4 regions of the Pseudogulbenkiania sp. FW507-F1 genome follow, and region 2 is predicted to be linked to each of the others. Evidence: predicted binding sites of a transcription regulator. Region 2 holds the regulator's gene; each other region holds the start of a gene.
The links. Region 2 encodes sigma-54, which starts transcription at its own class of promoters, with help from an activator protein. Its sites were predicted from a motif close to CTGGCACGCTTCATGCTT; they were not measured.
Positions count from the first base shown of each region.

Region 1: the regulator sigma-54 is predicted to act here: its motif matches at 2,529-2,546, upstream of AC3WG5_RS05335 (flagellar hook-length control protein FliK).
Region 3: the regulator sigma-54 is predicted to act here: its motif matches at 3,194-3,211, upstream of AC3WG5_RS16490 (nitrate/nitrite transporter).
Region 4: the regulator sigma-54 is predicted to act here: its motif matches at 3,120-3,137, upstream of glnA (glutamate--ammonia ligase).

Region 1 is NZ_JBYSWM010000006.1:31,045-36,332, forward strand. It holds gene AC3WG5_RS05320 (flagellar assembly protein FliH) at 1-627, shown strand, start outside; gene fliI (flagellar protein export ATPase FliI) at 608-2,002, shown strand; gene fliJ (flagellar export protein FliJ) at 2,015-2,461, shown strand; gene AC3WG5_RS05335 (flagellar hook-length control protein FliK) at 2,582-3,499, shown strand; gene AC3WG5_RS05340 (flagellar basal body-associated FliL family protein) at 3,672-4,184, shown strand; gene fliM (flagellar motor switch protein FliM) at 4,189-5,196, shown strand; gene fliN (flagellar motor switch protein FliN) at 5,193-5,288, shown strand, end outside.
Region 2 is NZ_JBYSWM010000020.1:6,934-12,221, reverse strand. It holds gene hprK (HPr(Ser) kinase/phosphatase) at 1-32, opposite strand, end outside; gene ptsN (PTS IIA-like nitrogen regulatory protein PtsN) at 25-486, opposite strand; gene hpf (ribosome hibernation-promoting factor, HPF/YfiA family) at 604-933, opposite strand; gene AC3WG5_RS13455 (RNA polymerase factor sigma-54) at 1,001-2,404, opposite strand; gene lptB (LPS export ABC transporter ATP-binding protein) at 2,410-3,138, opposite strand; gene lptA (lipopolysaccharide transport periplasmic protein LptA) at 3,135-3,656, opposite strand; gene lptC (LPS export ABC transporter periplasmic protein LptC) at 3,646-4,209, opposite strand; gene kdsC (3-deoxy-manno-octulosonate-8-phosphatase KdsC) at 4,206-4,730, opposite strand; gene AC3WG5_RS13430 (KpsF/GutQ family sugar-phosphate isomerase) at 4,739-5,288, opposite strand, start outside.
Region 3 is NZ_JBYSWM010000032.1:11,047-16,334, reverse strand. It holds gene AC3WG5_RS16505 (CmpA/NrtA family ABC transporter substrate-binding protein) at 1-1,149, shown strand, start outside; gene ntrB (nitrate ABC transporter permease) at 1,174-2,088, shown strand; gene AC3WG5_RS16495 (ABC transporter ATP-binding protein) at 2,092-2,883, shown strand; gene AC3WG5_RS16490 (nitrate/nitrite transporter) at 3,407-4,618, shown strand; gene AC3WG5_RS16485 (bifunctional protein-serine/threonine kinase/phosphatase) at 4,781-5,288, shown strand, end outside.
Region 4 is NZ_JBYSWM010000007.1:60,855-66,142, forward strand. It holds gene mgtE (magnesium transporter) at 1-634, opposite strand, end outside; gene mtgA (monofunctional biosynthetic peptidoglycan transglycosylase) at 849-1,532, opposite strand; gene aroE (shikimate dehydrogenase) at 1,532-2,353, opposite strand; gene AC3WG5_RS06285 (rhodanese-like domain-containing protein) at 2,474-2,929, opposite strand; gene glnA (glutamate--ammonia ligase) at 3,202-4,620, shown strand; gene AC3WG5_RS06295 (DUF4124 domain-containing protein) at 4,792-5,288, shown strand, end outside.

The sequences.
Region 1 (5,288 bases), on a different contig from region 2:
GGAGACGATCCCGACCCGGTGGCAGAAGGCGAGGCCGATCCCGCTGACGAGGTTCCTGCCAGCTCCTACCCGACCGCCGCCGAGCTCGAGGCCATTCATCAGGAGGCGTGGCAGACCGGTCACGAGGCCGGCCTCGCCGAAGGGCGCCAGCAAGGACATGCCGAAGCGCTGGCCGAGGCCTCCACCGCGTTTGCCCGGCATTGGGAGCCTCTGCAGGCTCTGGCCGACCAGTTTGCCGAGGGGCTCAACCGGATCGAGGCCGACATGGCGCACGATCTCCTGTCGTTCTCGGTCGGCCTGGCCGAGCGGCTGGTGGCGGCGCATCTGGCCTGCGATCCTTGTGCCATCGAGTCGCTGCTGCGCCAGGCCATGTCGGACCTGCCGGCTTCGCTGGGGCAGGCGCGCTTGCGCGTCAACCCCGCCGATCTGGAGGTGGCGCGCACCTTCTTGCAGCAGGAGACCCCGGAGACCGTCTGGCAGTGGCTGGCCGATCCATCCATCGCGCGCGGCGGCTGCATTATCGACACGGCCCAGTTGCGGCTGGACCTGACCCTGGCTGCCCGCCTCGAGGCGCTGAAGTCCGCCCTGGGATTGGAGCCGTCCGCCAATGACTCACCCTCTGCTTGAGCGCCAGCGGCGCTTCCTTGCCGATTGCCGTGCTGTCGCCGATCGCACCCCGCTGTGGTCGACGCGCGGCAAGCTGGTGCGTGTTACCGGCATGGTGATGGAGGCTGTCGGCCTCAAGCTGCCGGTGGGGAGCGCCTGCTCTGTGGCGCTGCCGGATGGCGGCCGTGTCGAGGCGGAGGTGGTCGGGTTTGCCGGCGACAAGGTGTTTCTGATGCCGCTGACCAATGTTCAGGGTCTGTTGCCGGGCTCCGAAGTGCGGCCGCTGGCGATGCAGCATGCCCCGGCCTTCGGCCAGGCGACGGTGCCGCTCAGTCTCAATGGGGCGGCCGGGAGGCAGGTTCCCGTCGGCTTCAATCTGCTGGGGCGGGTGCTGGATTCCCTCGGGAGGCCGCTCGACGAGAAGGGGCCGCTGCAGCCGGAAGCCTACTTCCCCTTGTACAGTCAGCCGCTCAACCCGCTGGAGCGCTCGCCGGTACGCGATGTTCTGGACGTCGGTGTACGTGCCATCAACGGCCTGCTGACCGTGGGGCGCGGCCAGCGCCTGGGCCTGTTCGCCGGCTCCGGCGTCGGCAAGAGCGTGCTGCTGGGTATGATGGCGCGCTTCACCAAGGCGGACATCGTGGTGGTGGGTCTGATCGGGGAGCGGGGGCGCGAGGTCAAGGACTTCATCGAGAATATTCTTGGCGAGGAAGGGCGCGCCCGCTCGGTGATCGTGGCCGCACCGGCCGATACCCCGCCGTTGATGCGTCTGCATGGCGCCGCCTACGCCACGGCGCTGGCCGAGTACTACCGTGAGCAGGGGCTCGACGTGCTGCTGTTGATGGATTCGGTAACGCGCTACGCCATGGCCCAGCGCGAGATCGCGCTCGCCATCGGCGAGCCGCCCGTCACCAAGGGCTACCCGCCATCGGTGTTTGCGCGCCTGCCGCAACTGATCGAACGCGCCGGCAATGCCGCGCGGGGTGGCGGGGCCATCACCGCGTTTTATACCGTGCTGTCCGAGGGCGACGACCAGCAGGATCCGATCGCCGATGCCGCCCGTGCCATTCTCGATGGCCACTTCGTGCTGTCGCGCGAGTTGGCCGAAGCCGGCCATTACCCGGCCATCGATATCGAGCAGTCGATCAGCCGGGTCATGGTCGACGTGGTAGCTCCGCGCCAGATGGACCTGGCGCGGCGTTTCAAACAACTCTACTCCCGCTACCAGCGCAACCGCGACCTGATCAGCGTCGGCGCTTACGTAGCCGGCTCCGACCCGATGCTGGATGAGGCGATCCGGCGCCAGCTGCCGATGGTCGGCTTTCTCACCCAGCCGATGCACGAATCCCACGGTTATGACTCCTGTCTTGAGCAGTTGGCCACGACCCTGGCGTAGTGAGCGCAGCCGATGAAGCCCAGCAAGTACGCGTTACTGGTCAGGTTGGCCGAAGAAAAGCAGGAAGCCGCCGCCGAGCGTATGCGGCAGGCCCAGGCCCGTCTGGCGGAAGCGCTGTCGCGACTGGATCAACTCGATGCCTTTCGTAACGAGTATCGCCAACGGCTGCTGCAGGGCGGAGGGCAGGGTATGGCGGTGTCGCAGTGGCAGGATTTCCATCGCTTCATAGCGCGGTTGGACGAGGCCATGGCCACCCAGCAGACCGAGGTCGACCGCTGCAAGCAGACCTTTTTGCTGGCGCGGCAGGCCTGGAACAACGAGCGCAAGCAGTTGAAGGCGTTCGAAACGCTGATCGAGCGCGAACGGGCGAGGCAAGAGGCGCTCGAAGCCAAGCGCCAGCAGAAGCTGAGCGACGAGTTCGCCACCCGGCGTTTCTGGGACAAGCAGCACGAGGACTAGGCTGCCGGTGTGCTGACCAAGGTGCGGCGCCGGGTGCGGCTCCGTGACGTGAGGTGCCTGCAATGTCCTGGCCCGGAACTTGCTTTTTTATGGCCATCATTTAGCTGGAAGCCCATGGCCATGACTATTTCCATTCTTTCCCCGGCCGCGAGCGCCAAGGCCGTGGCCGTCCAGAGCGGCACCTCGGCCGCCGGCGTTGTTGCGGAAGGTTCCCCGTTCGCCGGTCTGTTCGGTCTGCAGCTGAGCCAGCTCGCCGCGCTGTCGCCGGCCTCCTCCGGCACCGAGTCAGACGGGGAGGGGGCAGGCAACGTCAAGAAATCGGCCAAGAAAGCCCCGTTGTCGGATGAGCCGGTGCTCGCTGGACCGGTCATGGCCTTGCCTACGGTGCCGCCGACCATTACCCCGGAACTGAAGCAGGGTCTGCAACTCGGGAAGGGCGACGCGTCGCCGGCGGACGAGGCGCAGCAGGAGTTGCTGACCGCGCTGAAGGGCGACCGGCATGCGCTGCCGGGGGCGCAAAATTTGCCGGTGGACGGCGCGGCGCAAGGACAATTCTTGCCGGTTCACGCTTCGGCCACTGGCGCGGCGCATGCGGCGGCTGAAGCCGGCCAGGCCAAGGTGCTGGCCTTGCCGCTGCCGATCAGCGACAGCAACTGGGCCAAGTCCATGAGCGAGCAGATGCTCTCGCTGGTCAGCGTGAAAGCCGACAAGGCACAGATCCAGATCAATCCACCCGAACTCGGCCCGATCGATGTCACGCTGAAACTCAACCATGACCAAGTTCAGGTCACGTTCAGTGCGACCACTCCGCAAGCGCGCGAAGCCGTGGAAAACAGTCTGCCCAAGCTCGCCTCGATGCTGGCGTCGAGCGGCTTGCAGCTGGCCGACGCTCAGGTTTCCAGTGGCCAATCCGGCGACCCGCGCCAGTTCCAGCGTCAGGCCAAGGCCGCGCGCCAGCAGGAAGACGCCCCTGCAGAGGGTAATGACACCTTGTCGCTGATCAATAAGGCAAGGAATGTCTTGAGCATTTTTGCCTGAATCCGGGTGGGCAACCCATCATGGGCGGACGGGATGGAACCGTGCCCCCCATAAAATGACGAATAACACGTCGAATTTGTCATTCGCCTCTATCCAGTCTGCTGCGATTTCTGGAAAATAGCATAAAGAGATCGCTTACTATTTGAAGACTGCAAGATACGGATTGAGGTTTATGGCGGAAGAAAAGAAAGCCGAAAAAAAATCGGGAGGCGGCGGCAACAAGCTGATGATCGTTGTCATCGCTTTGCTGCTGCTGGTTCTTGTTGCCGTCGGGGGGCTGGCCGCCTACATGTTCACCAGCCTGCATGCACCGGCTGGCGACGCTCATGCCGAACAGACGGCCGAGAAGCCCAAGAAAAAGAAAGACGGCCCGCCCATCTTCGAAAAACTGGACACCTTCGTCGTCAACCTGGCCGGCAATGGCGGAAACATGCTGCAGGTGGACATGCAGGCAGAACTCGCCAGCGAAGAAGCCAAGAAAAAATTCACCGAGTACATGCCCAAGATCCGCAGCGCGCTGATTCTGCTGCTGTCGTCCAAGTCATCGGATGAGCTCTCCACACCGGAAGGCAAGGTGAAGCTGAAGGCTCAGGTCAAGAAGATCATCAACGAATCGATGGACGCGGGCGAGGAGCAGCCGGTGGAAAACATCCTGTTTACCGCTTTCATCATCCAGTCGCAGTAACGCCATGGCCGACGATATCCTCTCCCAGGACGAGGTCGATGCCCTTCTGCGGGGTGTCACGGGAGAAGAGGCCGAGGACGACAGCGGCCAGGACTCGCAGGGTGTTCGCACCTACGACATCGGTCGTCAGGAACGCATCGTGCGCGGGCGCATGCCGACGCTCGAGATCATCAACGAGCGTTTTGCCCGCAACCTGCGTATCGGATTGTTCAACTTCATTCGGCGCAACGCGGAAATCTCCGTCGGGCCGGTGCGGGTGCAGAAGTACAGCGAGTTCATCCGCAATTTGGTCGTGCCGACCAACCTCAACCTGGTTCACGTCAAGCCGCTGCGTGGCACCGGTCTGTTGATCTTCGACCCCGACTTGGTATTCCTGGTGGTCGACAACCTGTTCGGTAGCGACGGGCGCTATCACGTCCGTGTCGAGGGGCGCGACTTCACCCCCACCGAGCAGCGCATCATCCGCCGTCTGCTGGAGGTGGTGTTTACCGAGTACCAAAAGGCCTGGGAGCCGGTCTACCCGATCGAGTTCGTCTATCTGCGCTCGGAGATGAACACGCAGTTTGCCAATATCGCGACGCCGACCGAGGTGGTGGTGGCCATGACCTTCCACATCGAGATGGGCGCGGGCGGCGGCGAGTTCCACGTCTGCCTGCCGTACTCCATGGTCGAGCCGATTCGCGACGTGTTGTCGAGCACCATGCAGGCCGACCGTACCGAGGTGGACAATCGCTGGGTCAGCCTGATGTCGCGCCAGGTGCAGGCGGCCGAGGTCGATCTGGTCGCCACGCTGGCCGGTACCAGCGTGACGCTGGGCCAGGTGCTGAATCTGAAGCAGGGCGACGTCGTGACGCTGGAGATTCCGGAAAAGATCATCGCCGACGTGTCGGGGATTCCGGTGGTCGAATGCACTTACGGCACGGTGCAGGGGCACTATGCCCTGAAGGTAGAAACCATTCTGGCCGGGGCGCACGAGTTGGCCGAGCCCAAGGCTGGAGGAGAGCAACAATGAGTGACGAGCAACAATCGAATATGGGCGAAGAAGAGGTGTCGATGGACGACTGGGCGGCCGCCATGGCCGAGCAGGAGTCGGTCGAGGCCCAG
Region 2 (5,288 bases):
TGGTAGAGCTTGCGAACGCTTATGCTAGGCATTGGGAGACCATTCGGTCAGCAGGGTGTAGAGCTCGTCGGCATTCTGGGCGGCGAGCAGTTTTTCGCGCAGCGGCCGGCTGGAGAAAAGTTGGGCCAGTTCCGACAGCACCTGCAGGTGCAGGTCGGTGGCCTGTTCCGGCACCAGCAGCACGAACAGGATCTGTACCGGCTTGCCGTCCGGGGCGTCGAAGGGAATCGCCGATTTGAGGCGGATCAGTACGCCGGCCGCCTCTTTCAGACCACGGGCGCGGCCGTGCGGAATGGCCACACCTTGCCCGAGCCCGGTGGAACCGAGCTTCTCGCGGGCGAACAGGCACTCGAACACTTCACTGCGCGCGATGCCGCGGGTGTTCTCGATCAGGAGGCCTACCTGCTCGAAGACGCGCTTCTTGCTGGCCACGTCGAGGTCGAGCAGGACGTTGTCCCGAGTTAGGATTTTGCCGATCAGGCTCATAGGGGTCTGTTGAGAGCTGCCAAAAACCCGACGATTCTAGTTGCTTTGGTGTGACAGAGAAAGGACTGTGCAAAGCAAAGCGGGAACCTGATGGTTCCCGCTTTATCAATCAAGGGCTTAGAGTGTGGCTTCTGGTGCCGGGGCCGGTGTCGGAATGGCCCGGTGTTCGCTCAGCTTTTCCTTGTGCTTGAGAACCTGTCGATCCAGCTTGTCCATCAGGAGGTCGATGGCGGCGTACATGTCCGACTCGGTGGCTTCGACGTGGATGTCTTTGCCGGAGAGATGGACGTTGACCTCGGCCTTCTGGACCAGCTTGTCCACGGACAGGGTCACCGCCACGTCGATCACGTGGTCGACATGACGGGTAATGCGTTCGAGCTTGCTTTCGATGTAATCACGCAGCGGTTGGGTAACGTCGAGGTGGAGACCGGTTACTTTGAGGTTCATACCTTACTCCTTCTTGTGTTGGCTGCCCGGCGGATGCTGCCGGGCATGCTGATGATTCAATCCAAGGTCAGAGGACCTTGCGCAGATTGACCGGTGGAATCTGCATGGCTTCACGATACTTCGCTACGGTGCGTCTTGCAACCTGTATGCCCTGTTTCGCGAGCTCGTCGGCCAGGGCGCTGTCGGAGAGGGGTTTGGCGCGGTTTTCGGCGTCGATCATCTGGCGGATGTGCGCCTTGATGGCGGTGGCCGAGCACTCGCCGCCGCTGTCCGTTTCCAGTGCGCTGCCGAAGAAATACTTCAGCTCGAACAAGCCGCGCGGGCACAGCAGGTATTTCTGCGTCGTCACACGGGAGACCGTGGATTCGTGCAGTTCCAGCTCATCCGCAATGTCGCGCAGGATGAGTGGACGCATGGCTACTTCACCGTGTTCAAAGAACGCTTGCTGTCTTTCGACTATAGATTCCGCCACTTTCAGGATAGTGTCAAATCGTTGCTGAATATTCTTCACCAGCCATTTTGCCTCCTGTAGACGCGAGCTCATTTCACCGCCGCCGCCGCGGTTTTCGCTGAGCATCTGGGCGTACATCTGGTTGACGCGCAGGCGCGGCACGGCGGCGTTGTTGAGCTCGGCGCGCCAGCGCCCCTTGACGCGGCGCACGGCGATATCCGGGATGATGTAGCGGGTGTCGTCGACGCCGAAACCGGAGGCCGGGCGCGGGTTGAGGCGGGCGATCAGGGCCTGGGCCTGCTTCAGTTCGGCGTCGCTGACGTCGAAGAGACGCTTGAGCCGGGTGTAGTCGCGATTGCCGAGCAGGGTCAGGTGCTCGCGGACGATGGCATGCGCCAGGGCCTTGCCCAGGGTGCTGTCGGGCAACTGGGCCAGCTGCAGCGCCAGCGATTCGGACAGCGAGCGGGCGCCGACCCCCTGCGGTTCGAACTGCTGCAGCAGTTTCAAACCGAACGCCAGTTCGTCTTCCTCGATGCCCAGTTCCAGCGGCAGCGAGGCGGCCAGTTCCTGCAGGTCGATCGTGAGGTAGCCGTCTTCGTCCAGTTCCTCGATCAAGAGCTGCACGATGGCGCAGTCGCGCTCGGGCAGGGCGATTTCGCCCAGCTGCGCCAGCAGGTGTTCGCGCAGCGTGACCGGGCGCGGCACGTTAGCCATCGGGTCGTAATCGTCGCCGTCTTCACCGCGCCGGCTGCCGCTGCCCCAGTCGGTGAGTTCGCCGCTGCTGTTGTCCTCGCGTTCCGGTTCCTGGCGTTCGGGCTCGGCCTCGCCGCCAGCGGTCTCGGCCGGGGCGCTGTCGGCGACGGGCTCGTCGCCCCGTTCCAGCAGCGGGTTGTCCTGCAGGAAGCGCTCGACTTCGGTTTGCAGGTCGACGGTGGACAGTTGCAGCAGCCGGATCGACTGCTGCAGTTGCGGGGTCAGCGTGAGCTGCTGCGAGACCTTGAGCTGTAGCGACTGCTTCATGGCGGTTACAGGTGGAAATGTTCGCCCAGGTAGACCTGGCGAACTTTTTCATTGTCGACGAGGGCCTGCGGTTTGCCGGAGGCCAGCACGGCGCCGTCGCTGATGATGTAGGCGCGGTCGCAGATGCGCAGCGTTTCGCGCACGTTGTGGTCGGTGATCAGTACGCCGATGCCGCGCTCCTTGAGGAAGGAGATGATCTTCTGGATGTCGATCACGGCGATCGGGTCGACCCCGGCGAAAGGTTCGTCGAGCAGGATGAAGCGCGGGCGGGTGGCCAGCACGCGGGCGATCTCGACGCGGCGGCGCTCGCCGCCGGACAGGGCCAGCGCGTTGCTTTCCCGGAGGTGGGCGATGTTGAGGTCGTCCAGCAGCAGCGTCAGTTCCTGTTCCAGCTCCTCGCCCTTGAGGCCGGCGATCTCGAGGATGGCGCGGACGTTTTCGTCCACGGTCATCTTGCGGAAGATCGATGCTTCCTGCGGCAGGTAGCCCAGCCCGAGGCGGGCGCGCTGATGCATCGGGAAGTGGGTGATGTCCTGCTGGTCGAGCTGGATGCGGCCGTCGTCGGCGCTGACCAGGCCGACGATCATGTAGAAGCTGGTGGTCTTGCCGGCGCCGTTGGGCCCCAGGAGGCCGATCACCTCGCCGCTTTCAATGTTGAGCGAGACGTCCTTGACCACGGTGCGCTTCTTGAAGCGCTTCTTCAGCCCGGTGACGTTCAGTACGCTGGCGTTCATGGCTGCTGTCCGGTGGTTTGCGGTTGCAGGATGACGGTGATGCGGCCCTTGTTGGGACCGGTGGCGGCGCCGCCCTTGACCTGGTAGGTCTGGCTCTGGGTGTTGTAGGTGATGACGTCGCCGATCACCAGGTCTTCGCCGCGCTTGACGCGGGCGTTGCCGGTGAGCACGGCGGTGTTGGTGATGCCGGTGTAGTCGAGGCGGCTGGCCTGGCCTTCGATGTATTCGTCCTTGCCGTCCATTTTCTGGCGGAAGGTGACCACCTTGCCGGTGGCCTGCACCGTCTGGTTGCCCTTGTCGTCGCGGGTGACGACGACGCGGTCGGCGTTGACGCGCAGCGTGCCCTGCGTCACCACGACGTTGCCTTCCCACACGGTGTGGCCTTTGAGCTGGTCGAGGGTGCCGCTGTTGGCGTTGATTTCGATTGGTTTGCTCTGGTCGGCTTTTTCCGCCAGAGCGGCCGTGGCGCTGCACAGTCCGGCCAGCACGGCCAGCGTCAGGGTGAATTTATTTCGCATAGACGACCCTTGCATTCGAGAGCAGTTTCAGCAGGCCGGCGCGCTGGTCGTAGGTGAAGCCGACCGAACGGGCTACCGACGTGCCGTAATGGATGGTGACCGGGGCCGCGGAGCGGGCCAGACGCTTGTCGAGGTCGACGTACATCACCGAGGTGTCGACGCGGGTTTCCGGGCGCTGCGCGTCGGCCGGCTTGAACAGCGTCACCTGGCGGTCGAAGAAGGCCTGGCGGGTCTTGTTGTTGTAACGACCGGTCTGGCCGCGCACGTCGTACTGCAGCACGCCGGCGGCGAAGACCTGCAGCGTGGGGGCGTCGAAGAACAGGTCGTCTTTGCCCGGGTACTGCCACATGCGCTGGGCGCTGAGCTGGTCTTGTACCTTGCCGGTGGTGTCGTAGCGCAGGGCGGTGAAGTGCTCGGCGACGAATTCGGGCTTGTTCGGGTCGAGCGCGCGCGTCTCCGGCGTCCAGCGCGAGATCTGGTCGAGCCAGAACGTCAAGAGGCCGGTCAGGGCCAGGAGGACGATGGGAAATAGCCGCTGGGCGCGCAGGATCATGCCAGGTACCTGTTCATCACCTCATCGAAGCTGCCCTGGGCCTGCATGATGAGCTCGGAGAGTTCGCGCACAGCGCCCTGGCCGCCGCCGAAGCCGGTGACGTAGTGGGCGTTCTGGCGCACCAGGCTGGGGGCGTCGGGCACCGCCACAGCGAGACCAACGCGGCGCATCACCGGCAGGTCGACCACATCGTCGCCGATGTAGGCGCAGGCGTCGGCGTCGACGCCGGCCTGGGTGAGCAGGGTCTGAAACGCGCCGACCTTGTTCTCGACGCCCTGGAAGTAGTAGTCGATGCCCAGCCCGCGCGCGCGGTGCTCGACGCAGCGCGCGGCGCGGCCGGTGATGATGGCGAGCTTGACACCGGTGCTCTGCAGCATCTTCAGGCCGTGGCCGTCGAGGGTGTTGAAGGCCTTGATTTCTTCGCCGTCCGGGGTGAAGAAGATGCGGCCGTCGGTGAGGACGCCGTCGACGTCCATGATCAGGAGTTGCACCTTGCGGGCGAGTTCGTGAATCGTTTGCATGCGTGTCCTTATACGATCCGGGCCTGGAGCAGGTCGTGCATGTTGAGCGCACCGACCAGGTGGCCGGCGTCGTCGACGACCAGCAGGCCGTTGACCTTGTGGGTTTCCATCAGCTTGACCGCTTCCGAGGCCAGCCGTTCGGCGCTGATGGTGCGCGGCTGGCGGAACATCACGTCGTCGATGGCGAGGCCGGAGAGGTCGAGGGTCTTGTCCAGGGTGCGGCGCAGGTCGCCGTCGGTGAAGATGCCGACCAGGTTGGCCGAAGCGTCGACTACCGCGGTCATGCCGAGCCCCTTGCGGGTCATTTCCAGCAGGGCGTCCTTGAGCGTGGTGCCGCTTTGCACCACCGGCAGGGTGTCGCCGGCGTGCATCAGGTCGCGCACGTGCACCAGCAGACGCCGTCCCAGGCTGCCGCCGGGGTGCGACAGCGCGAAGTCTTCTTCACGGAACGAGCGCGCCTCCAGCAGCGTGACCGCCAGCGCATCGCCCAGCGCAAGGGCCGCGGTGGTGCTGGAGGTGGGCGCCAGGCCGAGCGGGCAGGCCTCCATCTCGACCGCG
Region 3 (5,288 bases), on a different contig from region 2:
AGCGCCTGGGCTGCCGGCAGCGACAAGCCGGAAAAAACCGAAGTCAGAGTCGGCTTCATTCCCCTTACCGACTGTGCCTCGGTGATCGTGGCCTCCAAGATGGGCTTCGACAAGAAGTACGGCATCACCATCGTGCCGTCCAAGGAGGCGAGCTGGGCCGCGGTGCGCGACAAGCTGGTCAACGGCGAGCTGGACGCCGCCCACGTGCTGTACGGCCTGGTGTACGGCGTGCACCTGGGCATCGGCGGTCCGAAGAAGGACATGGCGGTGCTGATGACGCTGAACCAGAACGGCCAGGGCATCACGCTCTCCAACCAGCTCAAGGCCAAGGGCGTGACCTCCGGCCCGGCGCTCGCCAAGCTGATCAAGGCCGAGCCGCGCGAATACACCTTTGCCCAGACCTTCCCCACCGGCACCCACGCCATGTGGCTCTACTACTGGCTGGCCGCGCAGGGCGTCAACCCGATGAGCGACGTCAAGACCATCGTGGTGCCGCCGCCGCAGATGGTGGCCAACATGCGCGTCGACAATATGGACGGCTACTGCGTCGGCGAGCCGTGGAACGCCCGCGCCATCGCCGACAATGTCGGCTTCACCGTGGCCACCACCCAGCAGATCTGGGCCGGCCACCCGGAAAAGGTGCTGGGCAGCACCGGCGACTGGGTGAAAAAGAACCCGAACACCGCGCGCGCGCTGACCGCGGCGCTGCTGGAAGCCTCGCGCTACATCGACGATGTCAAGAATCGCGCCAGCGTGGCCAAACTGATTTCCGACAAGGCCTACGTCAACGCGCCGGAGCCGGTCATCGAGGGGCGCTTCCTTGGTTCCTACGAAGACGGCCTGGGCAAGAAGTGGCAAGACCCCCACCTGATGAAGTTCTTCGACGAGGGCAGGGTCAACTTCCCGTATCTCTCCGACGGCATGTGGTTCCTCACCCAGCACAAGCGCTGGGGCTTGCTGAAGGCCGATCCGGACTACCTGGGCGTGGCGCGACAGATCAACCAGATCGCGCTCTACAAGGAAGCCGCTGCGCTCGCCAAGGTCGCGCTGCCGCGTTCCGATATGCGCTCGGCCAAGCTGATCGACGGCGTGGTGTGGGACGGCAAGGACCCGAAAGGCTACGCCGCTTCGTTCAAGATTCGCGCCTGAGCCACGGAATAGGGGAGAACCACCATGCAAGCCATCAAGCATGAAGCCCGTGTCGTGAGCGGCACAGAGAGCAAGACCGTGGAACAGACACTGCCGGCGCGCACCGCGTCGAAACGCCGTTTCCCGTCGCTGGAATCGGCCGACACCTCGCCCGCCGTGCGCCTGCTGGTGCAGGCGATCAAGACCGTGGTGCCGCCGCTGTTGGGGCTGGCGCTGCTGGTGCTGGTCTGGGCCGTGGTTGCCAAGTCGCGCGGCGGCCTGCCGGGGCCGCTGTCCACCTGGGAATCGGCCAAGCTGCTGTTCGCCGATCCGTTCTACCGCAACGGGCCGAATGACCAGGGCGTGGGCTGGAACATCCTCAATTCGCTCGGGCGCGTCGGCATCGGCTTCGGCCTGGCGGCGCTGGTGGGCATTCCCGCCGGCTTCATCCTCGGCCGCTTCGCCTTCGTCTCGGCGATGTTCGCGCCGGTGATCAGCCTGCTGCGACCGGTTTCGCCGCTCGCCTGGCTGCCGATCGGCCTGTTGGTGTTCAAGGCCGCGAGCCCGGCGTCGATCTGGGTGATCTTCATCTCCAGCGTGTGGCCGATGATCCTCAACACCGCCGCCGGGGTACGTGCGGTGCCGCAGGATTACCTCAACGTGGCGCGCGTGCTGAGATTGTCCGAGTTCAAGGTGTTCACCACCATCCTGTTCCCGTCGGTGTTGCCGCACGTGTTGACCGGGGTGCGCCTGTCGATCGGCGTGGCCTGGCTGGTGATCGTGGCGGCCGAGATGCTCACCGGCGGCGTCGGCATCGGCTTCTGGGTGTGGGACGAGTGGAACAACCTCAACGTCGAGCACATCATCATCGCCATCTTCATCGTCGGGCTGGTCGGGCTCTTGCTGGAGCAGGCGCTGATCCTGCTGGCGCGCCGCTTCAGCTTCGGTCAGGGAGTGTGAGTCATGGAAAAATTCGTCGAATTGCAAGGCGTGGGCAAGAGCTTCGCTAGTCGCCAGGGCCGTTTCGTGGCGCTGCGCGATGTAAACCTGACCATCCGCCAGGGCGAGTTCGTGTCGCTGATCGGCCACTCCGGCTGCGGCAAATCCACCGTGCTCAACATCGTCGCCGGGCTGTACGACCCCGATGCCGGCATCGCCTTGTGCGGCGGGCGCGAGATCGACGGGCCGGGGCCGGAGCGTGCCGTGGTGTTCCAGAACCACAGTCTGCTGCCGTGGCTGACCTGTTACGGCAACATCTACCTCGCGGTGGAGAAAGTGTTTGGCCAGCGCGAGAACAAGGTCCAACTCAAGGCGCGCTGCGAGGCGGCGCTGGCGCTGGTCAACCTGAGCCACGCCAGCGACAAGTACCCGCACGAGGTGTCGGGTGGCATGAAGCAGCGTGTCGGCATTGCCCGCGCGCTGGCGATGGAGCCCAAGGTGCTGCTGATGGACGAGCCGTTCGGCGCTTTGGATGCCTTGACCCGCGCCAATCTGCAGGACGAGCTGGTGAAGATCGTCGAGGCCACCCGGGCCACCGTGGTGATGGTGACGCACGACGTGGACGAGGCGGTGCTGCTCTCCGACCGCATCGTGATGATGACCAACGGCCCGGCCGCCACCGTCGGCGAGGTTCTCGAAGTGGCGCTGCCGCGTCCACGTGAGCGGCTGGCGCTGGCCAACGACAGTGCCTACCACGGCTATCGCAGCGCGGTGCTGGAGTTTTTGTATCAGAAGCATCTGCGACCGGCAGCGTGAACCTATTGCATCAGGCTGCTGTGCCTGCGCATCTCCTTCGGAGATTCGCTCAGCGATACGGAATCCTCATGTGGTCAGGGTACATTCGGGTTCCTGGACGCTGGCGGCACTCAACCTGCTTTGGCTCGCTGGCCTACTGAAACAGGCCCTATGTACTTTGGGTGGTAATGGAGGGCGGGGAAGACGAGAGTCTTCCCCGCTTTTTTCATGGCGCGGGCGCCGATGTGCCCGGCTGGTGCATCGGCGCACTTGTGCAGTGCGCCAGACCGCGTGCGACGGCGCCAAGGCCCACCTGGCGCGGCTTTCGTGGCTGGCACGCTAGTTGCTATATCAACCTCGAACAATTCAGCTCCGGCACGCCGGGCCAACGAAGGCCAGGTTCGCCGGATGGCAGGGGGAGACCAATGTGGGTCTTTCGCCTGAGACGGACAACGGCGTCCGCTACCACGCAGCCAACACTGCGCGGCGGCGGACGTTTTTTTTTGCGCGGCGACTGGTTCGCATCGATATCGGGAGAAGGTACATGAACAAGAGTTTCTGGAAGGCCGGGCACTGGCCCACTCTGCTGGCCGCGTTTCTCTACTTCGACTTGAGCTTCATGGTCTGGTACATCCTCGGGCCCTTGGCGATCCAGATCGCCGACAGCCTGTCGCTGTCCGCGCAGCAGCGCGGCATGATGGTGGCCACGCCGATCCTGGCGGGCGCGGTGCTACGTTTCGCCATTGGCCTGATGGTGGACCGCCTGTCGCCCAAGACCGCCGGCATCGTCGGCCAGGTGGTGGTGATCGCGGCTCTGGGCACTGCCTGGCACTTCGGCATCCACTCCTTCCACCAGGCGCTGCTGCTGGGCCTGTTCCTCGGCGTGGCCGGCGCCTCGTTCGCGGTGTCGCTGCCGCTGGCGTCGCAGTGGTATCCGCCGGAGCACCAGGGCAAGGCGATGGGCATCGCCGGCGCCGGCAACTCCGGCACGGTGTTCGCGGCCTTGCTGGCACCGGGGCTGGCCTCGGTCTACGGCTGGGAGAACGTGTTCGGCTTCGCGCTGATCCCGCTGTCGATCGTGTTCGTGGTGTTCTGTCTGTTGGCCAAGAATGCGCCCAACCGCGCGCCGGCCAAGTCGCTGGCCGATTACCTCAAGGTGCTGGGCGACAAGGATAGCTGGTGGTTCATGTTCTTCTACAGCATGACCTTCGGCGGCTTCGTCGGCCTGGCCGGCGCCTTGCCGGGCTACTTCCACGACCAGTATGGCCTGAACGCGGTGACCGCCGGCTACTACACCGCCGCCTGCGTGTTCGCCGGTTCGATGATGCGCCCGCTGGGCGGCGCGCTGGCCGACCGCGTCGGCGGCATCCGCACCCTGCTGGTGATGTACACCATCGCCGCGCTGATGCTGGGCGTGGTCGGCTTCAACCTGCCGCAGGCCTACGCCGCGCTGGCGCTGTTCGTCGGTGCCATGCTGGCGCTCGGTTGCGGTAACGGCGCGGTGTTCCAGCTGGTGCCGCAGCGCTTCCGCAAGGAAATCGGCGTGATGACCGGCCTGGTCGGCATGGCGGGCGGCATCGGTGGTTTCCTGCTGGCGGCGGGCCTCGGCTTCGTCAAGCAATCCACCGGCAACTACCAGATCGGCCTGTGGCTGTTCGCCAGCCTGGGCCTGGTGGCCTGGTTCGGCCTGCACAGCGTCAAGCTGCGCTGGCGCACCACCTGGGGTGCGGCCAGCGTGACCTCGGCCCGGGTATAGTTCGAACAGGAGGACCCGCGCGCCAGCTGTTCCGGGTAGGGACGGCCGGTGCGCGCTGAGCGGATCTCTCGCCGGCCCAGAGTGGCCCGCGAGAGATTCGCACACTGACCACCCTCATCCGCCGACGCCATCGCCGAGGCGGATGGGAACAAGGATTCGACCATGTCGCTCGCCCTGACCGTCGGTCACGCCACCGATGCCGGCCCCAAGCCGCGCAACGAGGATGCGCTGGCCTGCGTGACGCCGGAGGCCGGCCTCTTGACCAGCAAGGGGGCGCTGTTCGTGCTGGCCGACGGCGTGTCGAGCTGCGCCGACGGCAAGCTCGCCGCCCAGTCCAGCGTGCGCGCGGTGGCGGCGGACTACTACGCCACGCCGGAAACCTGGGAGGTCGGCACCGCGCTCGATCGCCTGCTGACCGCGCACAACCGCTGGCTGCGCTCGCAGGGCAAGACGCTGGTGGCGACGTTGACCGCACTGGTGCTGCGCGGCCGGCGCTTCACCGTGGCGCACGTCGGCGACAGCCGGCTCTACCGCCTCACCGGCGGCCGGCTGTTCTGCCTCACCACCGACCACGTCTGGGACGAGCCCTCGATGCGCCACGTGCTCAAGCGCGCCATGGGGCTCGACGAGCACGTCATGGCCGACTTCCTCGACGGCGACGTGGCCGAGG
Region 4 (5,288 bases), on a different contig from region 2:
CGCCCTCCTCGTCGGTCACGAAGATCTTGTCGGTGTGCGACGGCAGTTCGTCGAAACGGCGCAGATAACGCAGCACCACCTCGCAACTGACGTCGGCGCGGATCTTGACCAGCTCGAAGTCCATCAGCGCGCCGACCCGGTCCTCGTCGTAGGACAGCGCGGACTGCAGTTGGGCACGCTCCTGCTCGTCGAGGCTGCCCATGACCTCGTACACCACCTGGCGCGGCAGGTCGGCGGCAAGATCGGCCAGTTCGTCGGTGTCGAGCTGCTCGGCGGCGGCCACCAGCTCGTGCTGCTCCATCGACTCGATGAGGGTTTCCCGCACCGCGTCGGAGACTTCCAGCAGGATTTCGCCGTCTTGCTCGGCCTTGACCAGATCCCATACCAGCAAACGGTCTTCGAGCGGCAGCGCCTCCAGAATGTGGGCGACGTCGGCGGGGTGGAGCTGGCTCAGCTTGTGCTGCAGTTCGACCAGGTTCTGCTTGTGAACCAGGTTCTCGACCAGGTCGTGCTTTTCCATCTCCTGGCGATGGACCAAGTCTTCGACCAGCCGGTGGCGCTCGATCAGGCGCTGCACCTGGCTCAGGTTTTCCTGCAGACGATCAGTGGGTTGTTTCTTTTCGACAACCGTCATGCACGCCTCCTTCCGCCTCAGCGGAAGTGCACGCGCACTGCGGTCCTGAAGGCGGGGATTATTCGATAATAGAGTAACGGGATTTCGTTACAGGATAACTGGGTAAGTCCATGCGTTAATGCCGTGCGCGGCACGGCCAAACGAAAAGAAAGGCGGGATTCTAGCACGTGAAGGCCCCGGGTTCCAGCCGGAAACCCGGGGAAAACACGCCGGATCAGGGCAATTCGGCGTAGGAAAGGCGGCGCTGGATGATATGCGCCTTGCGCGCCAGGCCGCGCGCTCCGCGGTGCTCGTCGTAATAGCGCGGATTCGGCACCATGGCGGCCAGCCTGGCGGCTTGCGACGCGGACAGGTTGCTGGCTCCGGTGCGGTAGTAGTAGCGGGAAGCCGCCTCGGCGCCGAACACCCCGTTACCCCATTCGATCACGTTGAGGTAGATCTCGAAGATACGCCGCTTGTCCATCACCGCTTCCAGCATCACCGTGATGACGGCTTCTTCCAGCTTGCGCCAGGGAGTCTTGTGTCCGGACAGGAACAGGTTCTTGGCCAGCTGCTGGCTGATGGTCGAGCCGCCGGCGACAATCTTGCCCCGTTTCATGTTCTTCTCGAAGGCACTCTCGATGCCGTCCCAGTCGAAGCCCTCGTGGTCGACGAACTTGGCGTCCTCGGCGGCGATGATGGCGCGCTTGAGGTTGGCCGAAATGCGCTGATACGGCACCCACTTGTGGTGCAGCTCGGCGTCCGGGTTCTCTTCCTGCAGGCGCGCCAGCTGCTCGTTCATGAAGGCGCTGGCGGACGGGTTGTTGGTGCGCCAGTACAGCACGTGCCCGAAAATCCACAGGTTATACAGCACAAGGGCGGCCACCAGGGCCGCCCCGATCTTGAGCAGGAGACGCATCAGGCCAGCACGTCTCGCAGCATGTTGGTGACCTTGCGGGTTTCCGGCTGCACGCCGTGCCAGATCGAGAACGATTCGGCGGCCTGCTCGACCAGCATGCCCAGGCCGTCGGCCAGCATGCCGGCGTTTTCCGACTGGGCGCGCTTCAGGAACGGCGTCAGGCCCTTGCTGTAAACCATGTCGTAGGCCAGAGTGCGGGCGGTGAACACGCCGTACGGGACCGGCGGCAGCTCGTTGCTGAGGCTGGTCGAGGTGGCATTGATCACCAGGTCGAAGGTCTTGCCTTCCAGTCCTTCATATCCGGTGGCGTTGATCTCGCCCCAGGCGGCAAACTGGTGCGCCAGCGCCTCGGCCTTGATCAGGGTGCGGTTGGCGATGGTCAGCGCGGCCGGCTTCTGCTCCAGGATCGGCGCCAGCACACCGCGCACCGCGCCACCCGCGCCCAGGATCAGCACGCGCTGACCGGCGATCGGGAAGTCGAGGTTTTCGACGATGTCGCGCACCAGGCCGACGCCGTCGGTGTTGTCGCCGTAGACCTTGCCGTCGCGGAAGGTCAGGGTGTTCACCGCCTCAGCGGCGCGCGCGCGCGCGGTCAGTTCGGTTGCCATGCGATAGGCGTTGCCCTTGAACGGTAGGGTGACGTTCATGCCCTTGCCGCCCGCCGCGACGAACTCGGCGACGACCTGATCGAACTTGTCGAGTTCGGCGAACAGCTTCTCGTACTGGATGTCGAGCTGGCAGGCGCGGGCGAACTCCGTATGGATGAACGGAGACTGACTGTGGGAGATGGGGTTGCCGATGACGGCGTAACGGTCGGTCATGATTCTGCTTTCTCGATATTGCTCAACGACGGCCAATACGCTTGCAGCGCGCGGCGACGTCATTAATGGTAATTCTTTCAACTCTGCACTTTGCCGCGAAGCCCGACAAACATCAACCATTTATCCCTGAATCCAGGGCAAACCACGCCCTTTCCAACCATTGATCCGGCCGCGGTGCTGCTCGGCGTCCTTGTCGCCCTCGAATCCTTCCAGCACGTTGTAAACCGTGGCGTAGCCCGACGCCGTGGCCAGGCGCGCGGCTTCGTCGGAGCGGGCTCCGGAACGGCACAGGAACAGCACGACCTTCTCCTTGTCCACCTGCTGCATCAGCTGATTGGCAAAATTCGGGTTGGGCACCATGCCGGGAAAGCTGCGCAATTCGATGCGCAGCGCGTCGGGCACCACGCCGACGAACTGCCATTCGGCCTGGCTGCGCACGTCGACCAGCACCGCTTCGGGAATGCCCTGCAACAGTTCATACGCCTCGTCCGGCGTCACCGCGCCGGCATAAGGCAACCCTTGGGAACTGCCGCGCTCGCCGGCCCGGTGCAGAATCTCGTTGATCTTGCTCATCATCACTCTCCTTGCAAGGGGATTACATTATTTGTTTACAGTGATTATCGGGAAAGCCCCGCTCCGGCGCAAACCATGCCGAATGCACCAATATCGAGCATGGCAATAATGTGACGCACCAAACCGGAGCCTGCCATGGCACGTGCAAGTCCGGCGAGGCTTGTGCCACAATGGGCAAGCCCGCCGGAACGGGCTGGCACGCTTCCTGCTAGTTTTAGTCGCAAACCCTTAGTACAACGCATACTCTGATGCACGTAGCCCAACAGGAGAACACCATGGCGGTTGCAGACGTTTTGAAACTGATCAAGGACAACGACGTCAAATTTGTAGATCTTCGCTTTACCGATACCCGCGGTAAAGAGCAGCACGTTTCCATCCCGGCCCACGTCGTTCTCGATGACGGCGAAGAGTGGTTCGAGCACGGCCACGCTTTCGATGGCTCCTCGATCGCCGGCTGGAAAGGTATCCAGGCTTCCGACATGCTGCTGATGGCCGACCCGGCCACGGCCAAGATCGACCCGTTCTACGACGAGCCGACCGTGTTCATGTCCTGCGACGTGATCGACCCGGCCGACGGCAAGGGCTACGACCGCTGCCCGCGCTCCATCGCCAAGCGCGCAGAAGCCTACCTGAAGGCTTCCGGCATCGGTGACACCGCCTACTTCGGTCCGGAACCGGAATTCTTCGTGTTCGACTCCGTGACCTGGGGCGCCGACATGTCCGGCTGCCACGTCAAGATCCAGGCTGAAGAAGCTGCCTGGGCGTCCGCCGAACAGTTCGAAGGCGGCAACATGGGCCACCGTCCGGGCGTGAAGGGCGGCTACTTCCCGGTTCCGCCGGTCGACTCCTCGCAAGACCTGCGTTCCGCCATGGTGCTGCTGCTGGAAGAACTGGGCGTGCCGGTCGAAGTGCACCACCACGAAGTGGCTACCGCCGGCCAGAACGAAATCGGCACCAAGTTCAGCACCCTGACCCAGCGTGCCGACTGGACCCAGATCCTGAAGTACGTGGTGCACAACGTGGCCCACAGCTACGGCAAGACCGCCACCTTCATGCCGAAGCCGATCGTCGGCGACAACGGCTCGGGCATGCACGTGCACCAGTCGATCTGGAAAGACGGCGTGAACCTGTTCGCCGGTGACGGCTATGCCGGCCTGTCCGAAACCGCCCTGTACTACATCGGCGGCATCATCAAGCACGCCAAGGCGCTGAACGCCATCACCAACCCGGGCACCAACTCGTACAAGCGTCTGGTTCCGCACTACGAAGCGCCGGTGAAGCTGGCCTACTCCGCCAAGAACCGCTCCGCCTCGATCCGTATCCCGCACGTGGCCAGCCCGAAAGGCCGTCGTATCGAAGCCCGCTTCCCGGATCCGTTGGCCAACCCGTACCTGTGCTTTGCCGCGCTGATGATGGCCGGTCTGGACGGCATCCAGAACAAGATTCACCCGGGCGATGCCGCCGACAAGAACCTGTACGATCTGCCGCCGGAAGAAGACAAGCTGATCCCGACCGTGTGCGCCTCGCTCGACGAAGCCCTGGCCGCGCTGGACGCCGACCGTGAGTTCCTGACCCGTGGTGGCGTGTTCTCCAACGAGTGGATCGACGCTTACATCGAACTGAAGATGCAGGAAGTGAACCTGACCCGCATGACCACCCACCCGGTGGAATTCTCGATGTACTACAGCCTGTAATTCACGGCCCGTACCCGAATCGAACGGCAGCCTCGGCTGCCGTTTTTTGTTTTTCTGCCCAGCTGCACGGCCCGCCGGCGGGCGCCGGCTTATCCCCATGTGACGGATGACGCGGATTTGCTTATGATGAAATCACCTATCAGGATAGACCATGCAGGTTTCCCCCCACCCATGAAGACCATGATTTTCGGCCTGTTGCTGGCGTGCAGCCTGGCGCAGGCGCAGACCATCTACAAGTACGTCGACCCCAGCGGTCACGTCACCTTCTCGAATACCCCGATGAAAGGCGGCGTGCCGGTGAAACTGTCGCCGTTGTCGACGTATTCGAGCGAGGAGGCGAAGTCGAGCAGCTCGGCGCCGTCCACCACTCCCAGCACGCCGCCCTTCAGCAGCGGCCGCTATCCCAACGTCGACAACGCCACCCAGCAGCAGCGCGACAACGGCCGGCGCAAGATCCTGGAACAGGAGCTGGCCAACGAGCAGAAGGCGCTGGCCGAGGCCCAGAAGGCGCTGGAGGAAGGCCGGGCCACCCGGCTTGGCAACGAGCGCAACTACCAGAAATACCTCGACCGGGTGCAGCAACTGCAGAACCAGGTCACCGAGCACCAGAAGAACGTGGAAGCCTTGCGGCGCGAGTTGGGGCAGTCCGCTTCCAATGCACCAAAATA